DNA from 2 places in the Paenibacillus sp. FSL W8-0426 genome. Region 2 is predicted to be linked to the other one. Evidence: predicted binding sites of a transcription regulator. Region 2 holds the regulator's gene; the other holds the start of a gene.
The links. The regulator LexA, encoded in region 2, represses DNA repair genes until DNA is damaged. The targets are predictions, from matches to a motif close to CGAACATATGTTCG.
Positions count from the first base shown of each region.

Region 1: a site for LexA is predicted at 2,083-2,096, ahead of recA (recombinase RecA). Genes of this name have one in related genera too.

Region 1 covers NZ_CP150203.1:2,365,853-2,373,039, reverse strand. Annotated here, with positions in the region: gene MKY59_RS10895 (regulatory protein RecX) at 1-700, opposite strand, end outside; gene recA (recombinase RecA) at 949-2,013, opposite strand; gene MKY59_RS10885 (competence/damage-inducible protein A) at 2,255-3,511, opposite strand; gene pgsA (CDP-diacylglycerol--glycerol-3-phosphate 3-phosphatidyltransferase) at 3,621-4,208, opposite strand; gene MKY59_RS10875 (YajQ family cyclic di-GMP-binding protein) at 4,507-4,998, opposite strand; gene MKY59_RS10870 (hypothetical protein) at 5,161-5,325, opposite strand; gene MKY59_RS10865 (RodZ family helix-turn-helix domain-containing protein) at 5,398-6,477, opposite strand; gene MKY59_RS10860 (DUF3388 domain-containing protein) at 6,541-7,187, opposite strand, start outside.
Region 2 covers NZ_CP150203.1:4,093,046-4,100,232, forward strand. Annotated here, with positions in the region: gene MKY59_RS18220 (carbohydrate ABC transporter permease) at 1-40, opposite strand, end outside; gene MKY59_RS18225 (ABC transporter permease subunit) at 53-1,015, opposite strand; gene MKY59_RS18230 (HAD family hydrolase) at 1,597-2,388, opposite strand; gene MKY59_RS18235 (hypothetical protein) at 2,418-2,930, opposite strand; gene MKY59_RS18240 (DUF896 domain-containing protein) at 3,061-3,270, opposite strand; gene MKY59_RS18245 (LysM peptidoglycan-binding domain-containing protein) at 3,370-3,744, opposite strand; gene lexA (transcriptional repressor LexA) at 4,021-4,647, shown strand; gene MKY59_RS18255 (hypothetical protein) at 4,961-5,242, shown strand; gene MKY59_RS18260 (hypothetical protein) at 6,473-7,187, shown strand, end outside.

The DNA.
Region 1 (7,187 bases), 1.7 Mb from region 2:
CGCCATCTTCCTCGATCAGAACATTCACCGCACGACGAACCATATCCATGGGAAATCCGCGGCGAACCAGAAAGGGAAATGTTTTACGTTTTTTTTCGGAAATGTCACCTTTAACCTGCTTCCACTTTTTTCGACCTGCTAGCAGGGCAGTTTCAAACTCATCGTGCGCGCTAACTTCTTGCAAAGCCTCGGCAATGAGATCATTGGATACGCCTTTTTGGCGCAGTTCCTGCCTTATCCACAGTTTTCCCTTCCGCTGGCCTGTCATACGCTGTCTCGTCCATTCCTTTGCAAACCACTGATCATCAACGAGTTTCTCCCGCTCCAGCTGATCCAGCACATCTTCAATCAATGTTACCTCAAACTGTTTTTGTTGAAGCTTCTGGGCCAATTCTCGCCGGGTCCGCTGCTTATGTTCAAGATATCGCAATGACTGCACATAGATGCGCTGGCGCTCGTCCGCCACAACGATTTTTTCCAAATCCCGCTTCACAAACGTATTCCCTTTGGTCATGCGATACTTGATCATAACGTCTTCCAGTACGGTTAACGAGTACGTCCCAAAAGTGATGCGATACCGTGCTTCCCGGCTCTTCAGCCTGTCCACGCGTGTAATTACGAGTTCCTCGTTATCCGGAAAATCGGCGATCCCCTCCGGTTCATGTTCCGCTTCCCACTGTTCTTTCTCTGTGTTGTCCATGCGCTCTCCCTTCTACCTTCCTTCAAAACGCCCTTCCCAGACTCCTTAAAAAGTGCAATTTCAATGCCACTATAATATCAGGCAAAAAACTAACTCCACATGTGAACTTTATGGATATCAATAACATACCATGAACTGCGGTATGCATGCTAACAGCCCCTGTCCAATGATTGGACAGGGGCTGTTAAAACAGTACGATGAATTCAAACGCCTATTTTCACTTCGGTCATCCGCGAGAAAGGAAAAGACTACTCGTTCAGTTCAAACAATTCCTGTTCTTCTTCCTCTTCCTCTTTCAATTGTTCATTGGTCGGAGCCGGAACTACCGTTGTCAAATTGCTTGCTTCACGGATTTTTTGCTCAATAACGTTAGAAATTTCGGTGTGCTCTTTAATGAACTGCTTGGCATTCTCGCGCCCTTGTCCAAGGCGTTCACCTTCGTAAGAATACCATGCACCACTCTTATTCACGATATCAAGCTCTGTAGCGATATCAATGAGACTTCCCTCTCTGGAAATACCTTCGCCGTACATGATATCCACTTCAGCCTGTTTGAATGGAGGGGCCACCTTATTTTTAACAACTTTGATACGCGTACGGTTACCGATGATATCGTTACCTGACTTGATGCTTTCTACGCGACGTACGTCCAGACGTACTGTAGAATAGAATTTCAAGGCCCGTCCGCCTGGGGTCGTTTCAGGGTTACCGAACATGACGCCTACTTTTTCACGAAGCTGGTTGATAAAGATCGCGATCGTTTTCGATTTGCTGATGGCACCCGAAAGCTTACGAAGCGCCTGGGACATCAAACGGGCTTGCAAACCAACGTGGGAGTCACCCATCTCACCTTCGATTTCAGCTTTTGGTACCAAGGCGGCAACCGAGTCTACAACGATGATGTCAACAGCACCGCTGCGAACCAATGCTTCTGCAATCTCCAACGCCTGTTCACCCGTGTCCGGCTGGGAAAGAAGCAGTTCATCAATGTTTACGCCCAATTTGCTGGCATACAGCGGATCAAGCGCATGCTCTGCGTCGATAAATGCAGCTTGTCCACCCACTTTTTGCACCTCTGCAATGGCATGCAGGGCAACGGTTGTTTTACCGGAAGATTCCGGTCCATATATTTCAACAATACGGCCTTTCGGAAGGCCACCTGTTCCTAATGCAATATCAAGAGCCAAGGATCCGCTGGGGATAATTTCCACTTGCATGTGAGTGGATTCTCCCAATTTCATGATGGAACCTTTACCAAATTGCTTCTCTATTTGACGGAGCGCCATATCAAGCGCGGCACGACGGTCTGACAATATGTTCACACCCTTTACTGTTTATACTATAATGATACCTTGTTTTAACACGTTTGCCAAGCATTTTTTCGAACATACATTCGTTTTTTTTACGATGGACGAGGCGCCTCTCCTCCATGAAGCCTATCAGCAAAACAGAAAAAAGAACCGCAAACGAGGCTGTAAAGCCTGATTGTGCGGTTCTTCCGTCTTTCTCCATTATACCGGTCCACGCTCACAAAGGCAATCACGAACGCCAAAATTAGTCCATATCGACCAATTTGCGCCACAGACGATACAATATAGCTTTGGCGGAACGAATCCGCACCGTCTCACGATTGCCGTTGATCCGCAGTTCATGGATTTCCGTTTCTTTGTCCCGCTGGGCCAGCCCGATGAACACAAGTCCCGGCGGTTTGCGCTCCGAATATCCAGGCCCGGCAACACCGGTCACCGACAGGCCAAAATCGGCGTCCCCGATCATCCGGACCTGCTCTGCCAAAACCTTGGCCACCTCGGGACTCACGGCTCCAGGGGCGTCTTCACCTTCCAAATAATTGTGCGGCACGTTCAAAAGCTTCTCTTTTAACTCATTGGAATAACACACGATGCCACCCTTCAAAATGGACGCGCTCCCCGGAATCGATGTCAGGCTCTGCATGACAAGGCCTCCCGTGCAGCTCTCCGCAGCACTAAGCGTCAGCCCCATGTCCGTCATCATCGTGACAATCGCATGTTCGATAGGCACATCCTCATTAGCGTAGAGATGCTCAGGCAGCCTTTCCCGGATTTGGACCTCCATCGCATCCAGCTTCACCTTTGCTTCGCCCTCGCTCGGCGCTTTGGTGGATACGCGGACCGTGACTTCGCCCTCGCTTGCGTAAGGGGCAATCGTCGGATCCGTTTGTCCATCAATCAGGTCCAGCAGCCGATCCTCCAGTGCGGACTCGCCAATTCCCGCAAATTTCAGCATGCGGGAATAAATCGGCATTTCGGTCGTCAGAACATGCTGGAACAGCCATGGCTTCACTTGTTGTTCAAACATCGGAATGAGCTCCTTCGGCGGCCCAGGCATGACGATATAATGTTTGCCCTGATCCGAAATGGCGTTTCCGGCAGCAAGGCCCGTCTCATTGGCCAGCGGCGTTCCACCTTCGATGACGATCGCTTGACGGCGGTTATTTTCGGTCATGTCCACATTGCGGTCCAGGAAAAACTTCTCGATTTTGTCCATGGACAAGCGGTCAATATGAAGCTGCCGTCCGAGTACGGCTGCCAGGGCATCCTTGGTCAAGTCATCCTGCGTAGGGCCGATACCTCCCGAGAACAGGATAACGTCGGCACGCCCTTGTGCAATCCGAATGGCCTCGCTGAGCCGGCCCAGATTATCCCCAACGACAGTTTGAAAATAGACATCGATCCCGATCGCAGCAAGCTCGCGGGAAAGGTATCTAGCATTCGTATTTACGATTTGCCCAAGCAAAAGCTCGGTTCCTACTGCTATGATTTCAGCCTTCATTGAACATCCTCCTGTACGTATCGCGAGTGATCAAAGGGCAATAGGATTTGTCCCTATTGCCCTTTGCGATGCATTCTGCCATTCATTACCCTTTTTCACCTGTAAAACGTTATACTTCAGACAACTTCAGCAAATTTTTATTTTTGATGAAATAGTCGATTCCGGACCAGATCGTAATCAATGCCGCTGCCCAGACTGCGATAACGTCCACATGAATCCCCAGGAAGAAGAATGGGAAGTTATTCAGCAGCAGCAGCACGATTGCCGCAATCTGCACGACGGTTTTCAATTTGCCCCACGCGCTGGCTGCTACGACCGAACCGTCCAGCAAAGCGATTTGGCGCAAACCGGTAACCGCAAATTCCCGGCTGATGATCACGACCGCAATCCAGGAATCCAGCTTGCCCATCTCGACCAGAGAAATCAGCACCGCGGTTACCAACAGCTTGTCCGCAAGCGGATCGAGCAATTTGCCAAGATTGGTAACCATATTGTTTTTCCGCGCCAGATATCCGTCAATGCCATCCGTGCTTGCCGCAATGATGAAGATGACCGCAGCAATCAATTGATTATAAGGAAGCGAGAAACTTCCGAGCTGCAACGGCTCCGGATAAAACGGAAAATCCACCAGCAGAAACACCATTAAAAAAGGGATTAAGCAAATACGTGCAAGCGTAATCCGGTTGGGTAAATTCACAAGACGCCCTCCCTCTCATCCTCCAAAACTCCAAACATGAACGCTAATCCCATCCATCATTTTGACTGTGCCGGCAATAAGGTGTATGTAAAAACGCAAAATAAAGCCAACCGTTCAAACGCAGGCACCGTTTTAAACGTATCGGCGACATCCGTAATGTACTGCTTTTCACAAAGTCAGCAAACGATGGTGACTGGGCTTATATGCTTGGTTGCCAGCAATGCACACTTAGTATAATATACGCCCATTGCAGTGTCAAAAAGAAGCCTTGGATCGCTCACGTTGCAACAGCTGTTGCTTATTTGAGGTTGGTATACTGCAAATCCAACGGCAAGCTGGCTCCATTCAACAATTGAATGACAGCCTGCAAATCATTTTTGCTTTTTCCGGTTACCCGCAATTGGTCTCCCTGAATCTGGCTTTTCACTTTCAGTTTGGAATCGCGGATCAGCACATTGATTTTTTTGGCTGCTTCCTGATCGATTCCCTGCTTGAAGCTAAGACGTTGGCGGACCGTACCGGAGGAAGCAGGCTCCACTTTGCCGTAGTCGATGTTCTTGAGCGGAAGGCCCCGCTTCACCATTTTAGATTGAAGCACATCAATGACGGCCTTGAGCTTGACCTCATCGTCGGAAATGATCGTCAACGCGTCCTTGTCCAGCTTGAGGCTGCTTTTGCTGCCTTTGAAGTCATATCGTGTACTGATTTCCTTTTCGGCCTGTGTCACGGCATTGCTCAATTCCTGCAAGTCCATTTTGGACACGATATCAAAAGAATGTTCTGAACTCAAAACCGGTCACCTCTCAAATTAATCTATGTTCTGTGTAACATTATAGTGGATACCCCAAGCAAAAGTCTAATTTTTGAACATTCGATTTTAAAAAGAAAAAGGCATTTTCGGCACCCTCAGCGGAAGGATACTGCCAAAAATGCCTTGATCCTGAATCAACGATTAGTAACGGCTTCGGTTAGGTTGTCTAAACATGTCCAATACGCCTAAAAGGATATGGGCAAGCCCAAAACCCAATATACCATAACCCCATGCGCTGGGCGTCAAGTAATAGCCCAGCAGGCTGACGATGATTCCGAGCCCCGTAACGATCCAGCTGACCGTCATCGCTTTCCACCTGCCTTCACCAAAAGTTAATTGCAAAAGGAGACACCTTAGTGTCTCCTTCAGTCTTTTTGGCTATTCGTTGGCCGCATTGCCGTCGCTATTCGTTTCGGTTGTCGATCCCCCATCCGTCCCCGTGGACGTGGTGGAAGCATTCCCGCTACTCTGACCCAGTTTGAGGCGAATGCGGTTCGTCGCTTTTCCATCCGTTACGACTTGTCCGCCAACTTCGATGGTCGTTGCTGCGGCATAACCGGATTTGATGTACAAACCGGTGTCGTCCAAATTAAACGTAAACGTATCGCCGCTTGCGGTCATCCCGAATTGCAGCTTTTCTCCACTGGAGTTTTGACCCTTGTATACTTCAAGCCAGCTTTCACCCGTAGCCGTAATGCTCACCGTAACCGGTTTGCCGGCACTGTCCGCCACCTCGAAATTGGTGATATTCCCCGACTTGCCACTCTGAGTGACAGTTACGCCGGACGTTTCGCCAGCAGGCTCCTCATTCTGATTTTCATTCGTCGTTTGTTCTGGCGTATCCTCGGTGGATTGACCGGTTCCTTCATCTGTATTCGGCTCAGACGTGGCATTGTCCACTTGTTCCGAACCTCCGCCATTGCCGCCTGCAGCCGCATCGCCCTCATTGCTGCCAGGCTGCTCTGTCGAGGCCTGACCGTTATCGCTAGGCGTAGCATCAGGCTTATCATTCGGCGTATTCTGGCTATCGGTGATCTTGGTTGGATCCACTCCAGGATTCGTGCTGCCATCATCCTTATTCATGACGACGTAAACGTATAGAAGCACGATGATCAAAATCGGAAACGTCCACATCAAAGCAACGGACATCCATCGGTTGCTGCGCTCCGCCGGACGGCTTGAACGCTTCTGGATGACCGGTTCCATCGTGGCTTCCGGTTGTTCCGCAGGCACATCCTTTTTGTGCCCCTCCAGCAGCTCATCAGGATTCAGTCCCACCGTCTCCGCATATGTTTTGATGAAAGCACGAACATAAAAACTGCCGGGAAGAACCTTATAGTCCCCCGCTTCGATTGCCTCCAAATACCTTTTGCGAATTTTCGTCATTTCCTGTACGTCGTCGAGACTCATCCCTTTTTGCAGCCGGGCCTCTCTTAACTGCTGACCCAGTTCAGACATGCCATCTCCTCCTTATGTTTCTCTTGTATGGTTTCCATCTATTCAAATCATTCCGAACAGGCATTACAGCTCGTCGGTATAGCTGGCCGTGAACGTATCATATACGATTTCTTCGCCCGGATTGTTGCGCAGTTCAATGATAATGTCAAAATCATTATAGTCATATTCGGACTCCTGGACAAATATATCCGGATGTTCGATCACCTTGGTGCTAGGCATAGCCATGATTTCCTGCAGCAGGTTGTAGTGCCGCTCGCTGGAACGGATGGTGCTGACAATCCCGTCAATAATGAAAACGTTGTTCGGGTTCATTTCGTCCTCGGAAAGCTGGCTTCGGATCGTTTGGCGCAGCAATGTCGACGATACAAACGTCCACCGTTTCATGGCGCATACACTGCCTGCGATAATGGATTCCGTCTTCCCGACACGCGGCATGCCGCGCAATCCGATAATTTGACTGCCTTCCCTTTTAAATACTTCACCCAAAAAGTCGACGAGCAACCCAAGCTCATCCCTCGTGAAGCGGAACGTTTTGCGATCATCCGAATCGCGGTCGATATAGCGTCCATGGCGGACAGCCAAAATATCCACGAGCTTGGGTGCACGCAGAGCAGATACCGTGATACTGTTGACCTTGGCAAGCATTTCTCCCAGCAGACGGATTTTCTCATCGTCATCGGACTCAAGGAGCATGCCCCTCGTTTTGCCTT
Region 2 (7,187 bases):
TGAATACCTTGAACACTTTGTATGATTTGGATTCAAACATGATGCTCCTCCTTTACCACAAGCTTCTTTGCGTCAATCTGCGCGAGATCGCGTTCACCGAAAATACGAGAATGAGCCCGATAATCGATTCGAACAATCCGATGGCTGTCGCATAACTAAAGTTGCTGGATTGCAGGCCGACCCGGTACAGATAGGTGGAGATCACGTCAGATGTTTCATAAGTCAGCGGATTGTACAGGAGCAATATTTTCTCGAACCCAACCGCCAGGAAGTTGCCCAGATTCAGAATCAGCAGTGTAACAATTGTGGGCAAAATGCCAGGAATGGTCACATGCAGCGTTTGTTTCCAACGATTCGCGCCATCGATTCGGGCAGCTTCATACAAGGAGTCGTCGATGGTTGTCAATGCTGCCAGATACAAAATCGCCCCCCAGCCCATTCCCTGCCAAACTTCGGAGGTAATATAGACGGTTCTGAACCATTCAGCCCGCTGCATGAAGGGAATGGTGTCTCCAGTGAAGAAGGATACCAAGCTGTTAATGGAGCCATTTACGGCTGTCAGCTGCAGGATCATACCGGCAACGATGACGATGGACAGAAAGTGCGGAAGATATGAAGCCGTTTGCACGAATTTTTTGAATCGTTTGCTTTTCACCTCGTTCAGCAGCAATGCAAAGATGATCGGTACCGGAAAGGTGAAGAGCAGCGCCAAACCGCCAAGCATCAGTGTATTTCCAAACACTTTCCAGAAGGTCGGGTCTTGAATAAACATTTGGAAATATCTGAATCCAACCCACGTTTCCCCGAAAATACTTCCCCCGGGAACAAATCGTCTAAAAGCAATGATGTTTCCAAGCATCGGACCATATTTAAAAATCAGCAAATAAATGATTGGAAGAATTAACAATGAGTACAGCTGCCAATCTTTACGGAACAGCGCTGCAGCTGTCTGTAATCTGCTTTCTTTACGCAAAGAGGTCATCGTTAATGTCGTTTTAGCAGTTTCCGTCTTCATGTGTCCTCACTCCGATCCATAAACATGAATTAAGGCATGGGTCCAATCGCTGTAAACCCACACTTTTCCTGTGACCTGACGCTTCTTGATGTATACTGAATGTTCACCCCCATAACAAAATAGATCCATCAAACCATGTAAACGGTATCATTTTTGTGTAAACTGGTATAATTGATTTCTCTAAACCGCCAACATCGAAATGGAAGCTTAAAAGTACAAACCGTCGCTTCCCAAATTCCAGTGGTTTCACAATAACTATAAAGCGCTTACAATGAATACGAAATGAATAGCGATTACACTCTTGCTCCCTTCACGCTAAACATGGTGTACGATCATTCCTTTCACCGTTTTTGTTAGCGGGATGCTTAACGTCGTTGCATCGTTTAGTTACAAGATGAATCGCTTTGTACAAGCGCATACTAGTCATACTAGTATGTTAGTTATATTCTAAATCAACCGTTCCAACATTTCAACATCTTTTTTATAAAAAAAATGTTGGCTGCTTCAAATGGATGGCAAAACAGCTGCCCCCAAATAAAGTACCAACATTCCTTCTGTACGATATGTTAATGCATAAGAACTTAAAATTCAGCAATAATACGCTTCAAATCTGCCAAATGTTTAATTTCATGATCAGGTGCATACGACTCTGGATTCTCTTTATTTTCCCGGTTAATCCATACAGCTCGAATACCCGAAGATAATGCTCCCCGAATATCCGTAGTAAGCTTATCCCCTACCATCATGCTCTCTTCAGGTTTGACGCCGAGTTGGGCTAAAGCATGTTCAAAGATGGACGGATCCGGTTTTCCCTTTCCGAAAGAACCCGAGATAATAATATGATCAAAAAATGGAGCCAATTCGGGCACGCCGTCCAATTTTTCTTGCTGCAAAGCAGGACAACCATTCGTTAAAAGCAGCAATTTGTAATTCCCTTGCAGTTCACGCAGCGTATCCATCGTTTCTTCGTAGATATGGGGTCTCGCTCGACGCTCAGCCGCAAATTGTTCAGCCAAACGCTCGGCTAATTCCTCTTGGTCTACGCCCAATTTCAACAAGCCACGTCGCCATGACTCCTTCCGATACACCGGAGCGAGCTGTTCCAACTGGCGGAATTCCGCTTGTTCTCCTCCTGTGAAATTGGCCCAAAGACCTTCAAAAGGATTGATTCCAATCATCTTGGTAAACGGAAACGTTTCGTAAGATTCGTACAAGTTACGAGCTTCATTGCGAACGGCTTCTTCAAGCTTTTCCGGATCTATGCCCGTTTCTTGGGCTGCCACAAGACATGTCTCATGAAAAGCTTCTCTTACACTGCGCTCATCCCACAACAAAGTATCATCAAGGTCGAACAAAATCGCTTTCAACGCCATCCCGGTCATCTTCCCCTTTATGCAATGGATTACTTTTTATCGATTGTTTCCACGGTGATCTGATGTGCTTTGGCAAATTTAAGAAGACGCTCTGCAAGCGCATCGGTATCGTAACGGTTAATCAGTTTCGTAAATACCCATCGTTTTCCACGGCTGTTGTGCTCAATGACCACTGTGCCTGGTTCAATACGGAATCTGACAATATCGTCCACGCCAATGGAGCGCTCGCGGTTTCCTTTGAGCGTCACGATTCGATTGCTGCTCACTTTAACGTAAGGTCGGCGCAGAAAGAAAATGAACGCCAAAAATACGTATAACAGCATCGTTACCCAGTCCCAGGTCGTCATGGAAGTTTGGGTAAGAAACGTGCTCATAAACAAATAAAGCACAGCAAGCCCCAACAAAAATACGGGAAACAGAAGACTGCGGCCTTTAAATACGTCTTCTCCCGGTGTTCCTGATACAGGTTGGCCATTTTTCTTGCGCTGTTGATTCAATTGTTTCGAATTTCTTCGAACCGTTCTCTCGAACGAACGAGCCATGAAAATCCCCCTTATATGTTCTTTTATGCAGGTCGGCACAACAACGATTAGCCAACACTTCCCCCTATATTATGGACACTCAAATATAAACAGAAGAAACCTAGATATCACAAGGATAGCTTAGGTTTCTCTAGTGTTTGAGTTTGCCCTGGCGGCCCTGATCGTTCTCGTCATCAACAATTTCAATGGAATCCAGCTGCTGTCTGAAATTGTTGCGAATGTTGTTCAAATAAATTTCTCTGAGTTTGGCGCGTTCTTCAAGTTCTTCTTCTGTCAATCCAGTGGATTTATGTTTGCGAGCCAACTCATTAATGCGTCCTACCAGGCGATCTATATCCAAACTTGTCCCCTCCAAAAATACAAAGTCACATTAACTTTGACATGTTCGGGTCTGCTTGTCAAGATTGATGCATAACCAGGGTGCAAATCTTCTATATAATTATTTAAAGCGAGGTAATTCCAACACTTGCCCGACTTGAATTGAACTTGTTTGTAACTGATTTGCTTCCTTAATTGCTTCTATATATACACGCGTATCCATATTTTCCGGTTTGTGTTCCAACGAGATGCTCCACAGCGTTTCCCCTTGAGACACCGCCACCTTACCACCAGGAATCAAATTTTCCTCATCACCTGCGAACACTGTTAGCACTGCGCTGCAGCCAATAATGACGATCAATGAAACGATCGTTAATTTTAATAGCAGAGCTGCTGCCTTGTTCTGAATCAGCCGTTTCTTTAGCAATCCCATATTGGATTTGACAGCCTCTGTATTGACAGGTTCGTAAATGCTTTGATAAGTGGAATATCTCATGGTTCCTTCGCCCTCCAAACATTTGTTCCGGTTCGTTGAAATCAATATAGCACGAACACATGTTTCATACAATAGTTTTTTAGAACAATTGTTCGCTCTTTTTTTGAGCATGGCGTTACAGCGGGATACGTCCAAAATTCGATGCATCGACGACGATTCAAACCAACCCTCCACGAAAACGTTGATTTTATCGCTTTTTTTTAGAACTTATGTTTGTACGAACGGTAGTTCTATGTTATAATTTTCCCAAACGTTACTAAATGGGGTTGATACGGTATGTCGAAGATATCCAGCAGGCAACAGGCTATTCTGGAGTTTATACGCAATGAAGTCCGGTTGAAGGGGTATCCTCCTTCCGTACGAGAGATTGGTGAAGCCGTCGGGTTGGCATCCAGTTCAACCGTCCACGGTCATTTGGATCGATTGGAGAAAAAAGGACTAATCAGACGCGACCCAACGAAACCTCGGGCGATTGAACTGCTCAGCCAAGAAGAGTCCGAGCATTCACATCAGTTTGCCCATAGCGTCGCTCGTGTTCCCGTTGTCGGTAAAGTAACGGCAGGGGTACCGATTACGGCAACCGAGAACATTGAAGACTACTTCCCGCTTCCAACACACTATGTCGGCGAACAGAAAGTCTTTATGTTATCCGTTGTCGGAGACAGCATGATCGATGCAGGCATCGTCAATGGAGACTATGTCATCGTTCGCCAGCAGCAAACGGCGGATAACGGCGATATCGTCGTCGCCATGACGGAAGAAGACGAAGCGACGGTAAAGACGTTTTATAAAGAAAAGGATCATATTCGTCTGCAACCGGAAAATGCCACTTTCGAGCCATTGCGTCTCAAACATGTCAGCATTTTGGGCAAGGTCATCGGTCTTTTCCGTGATATTCACTAATTTTGCGCAACATTTCACATCATGAATGACTACAACAAGAGGCTGGCCCGTTTAATGGGTCAACCTCTTTTTTTATGTCTTAGATATTGTGAATCCCCCCCCTCCTCCTCCGACTCCATTCCGGAAACTTCCATCTTCTTCTCATTCGATAAGAGGTTATTCGTGATTTTCCACGATTCATGATAATAAAGAAGATTGCAGAATAAAATTTTTCTTAATTATATTCTCAGAACACATGTTCCTATGTTATCATCTAGTCAAAGTTCATGTAATGAGCACAAGTTATACCGGCTTCAAAGAAAGGAGATAAAACATGAATCTATATAAATTCGAATTGACAGTGAATGGATTTCCACTGCGCGTCCATTTTAGTGCAACGGAAGAAAGCGGATTACGATGGTGCAAACGAACCGCTTCTGACTTCCAAAGGAATGTTGCCAATTTAGAGATAAAAGTTTCTGTACATAAAAAAGAGAAACAAAAGAATGCATGGGAATATCATGGAAAACCATATCTGTATGATCGAACTTTGCGAAAAAAACCTCTACCAGCGAACCACATAGCAGAAGATGATTCAATGACAGCTATACAATAATAACTTGAAAAACCCCTCACGCCATATGGCGCAAGTGATTAGGGATTCTAGTACAGCGTGATATATTGATCGCGTGTTTACAGCAAATCATAGCTTTTCATGACTTAGGGGAGTTTTTGGGGATAAACTGGGGGACAGTTAAAAAAATGAGCAATGAGACTTTTTATCATCTCATTGCTTATTTTAAGTAATACTTTTATTTTGTATACCCAACAGAAGCGATATAAATCAAATCAAAAATTCACTATATTTTGCACCTGTGGAACGCTGATTCAAAAATCAGCGCCCCAACTAGAATCCCATATTATTTGTAGGTAGAGAAAATTATTTAAATAGATCTAAAATTTTCGATAACACTTTAAACGATAACACAGTGACTAGCAGTATCCATACCCATTCCATAAAACTCCGCTTTGTACGTTTATTATTGCTCATTAAGATAATCCTTCTCGGGAATCACCTTGGGTACCTACCCTGACATTCTAATATGATACGAAGGAAATAACAAGTAATTAAGTAATTATTCGATTACGTACCCTTTGTAAAGGACTTTTCAAAGTGTCTATCTTATAGAATACAGTTTAAAATAAACTTAGCGGGGCCTTTGTTTAAATGAAATAACCTACTGTAAGTGAGTGTGGTGTAAAACAACAGCCCCTGTCTTCATCATTTCTCACATAGCATAACAACAAGAAGGCATTACGATACCTGGAAACCAAGCTGCTTGTGTATATCACCTGATGCAACAACCAAGTATCCTACCAACTGCCTTTGCCTCAACATCCCTTTTACCTCACTACGAATCGATAATACTTTTTGGATCAACATTTATCCACCTCTGTTCCCCTAAATTCAAACTTATCTTTAAAATATCTATTACCCGCGATCCTCACAGATACATGATCGGATGCTTCTAAATTACACCATAGTCCATAATTTCTTCTAGGTCCTGTGAAAAAGCCAGACAGATACACGAGTCTGGCATAAAGCAAAGACAAAAAAGTCTGTTTCCGATTTACGATATGTATTATTCATATACTCTTAGGCCACCTAACATATAAAGATATCACCAATATTACAATCAGTATATCGAATCCCACTATTTACACAAAACCATTTTAACACCTTGTTTGTTGTAATTATTGAGCACCCCAAAACGAGTCCCTCTCTGAATAAATTCCTTGATTTTTGTAAAAATAAGTTTAAATACTTTTATAATGGAGGATAACAATGGTCGCTATTCAACATACTGATGGACTCTTATTTAAAACAAGAGCTGGTTATTTCTTGAATACTGACAATGGTACTGGTCCTGTTGTTAAAATGCAGAAAGAGGCAAACCGCAATCCCGGGGTTAGTGATGAAATATGGTTCATTGAGCGGTTAGATGGCGCTGGTTCGATTCAACCGGGAGAACCAATTTTAATAAAATCGCGAGCTGGTTATTTCCTGAATACTGACCACGGTATCGGTCCTGTTGTTAAAATGCAGAAAGAAGCAAACCGTGATCCCGGGGTTAGTGATGAAATATGGTTCATTGAGCGGCTAGATGGCGCTGGTTCGATTCAACCGGGAGAACCAATTTTAATAAAATCGCGAGCTGGTTATTTCCTGAATACTGACCACGGTACCGGTCCTGTTGTTAAAATGCAGAAAGAAGCAAACCGTGATCCCGGGGTTAGTGATGAAATATGGTTTACTGAGTTAATAGTTCAAAATGACGAAGTACAACCTTGTTCAGATGGGAAGGGGGAATTTATTTATTCTGGGACGGCAAGTGTCGATATTGTCTCTGTAGATTACAAAATTTATGAGTGTGAAATTGAGTTGTTACCTAAAATAATCGGAATAAGAACTGGAGGAGAATATTTTCTAAGAAAAGGAAATAATTCAGTTACTGCCACATGGCCTGAAGCAGACGGGATTACCAGATATCAATTTAAAG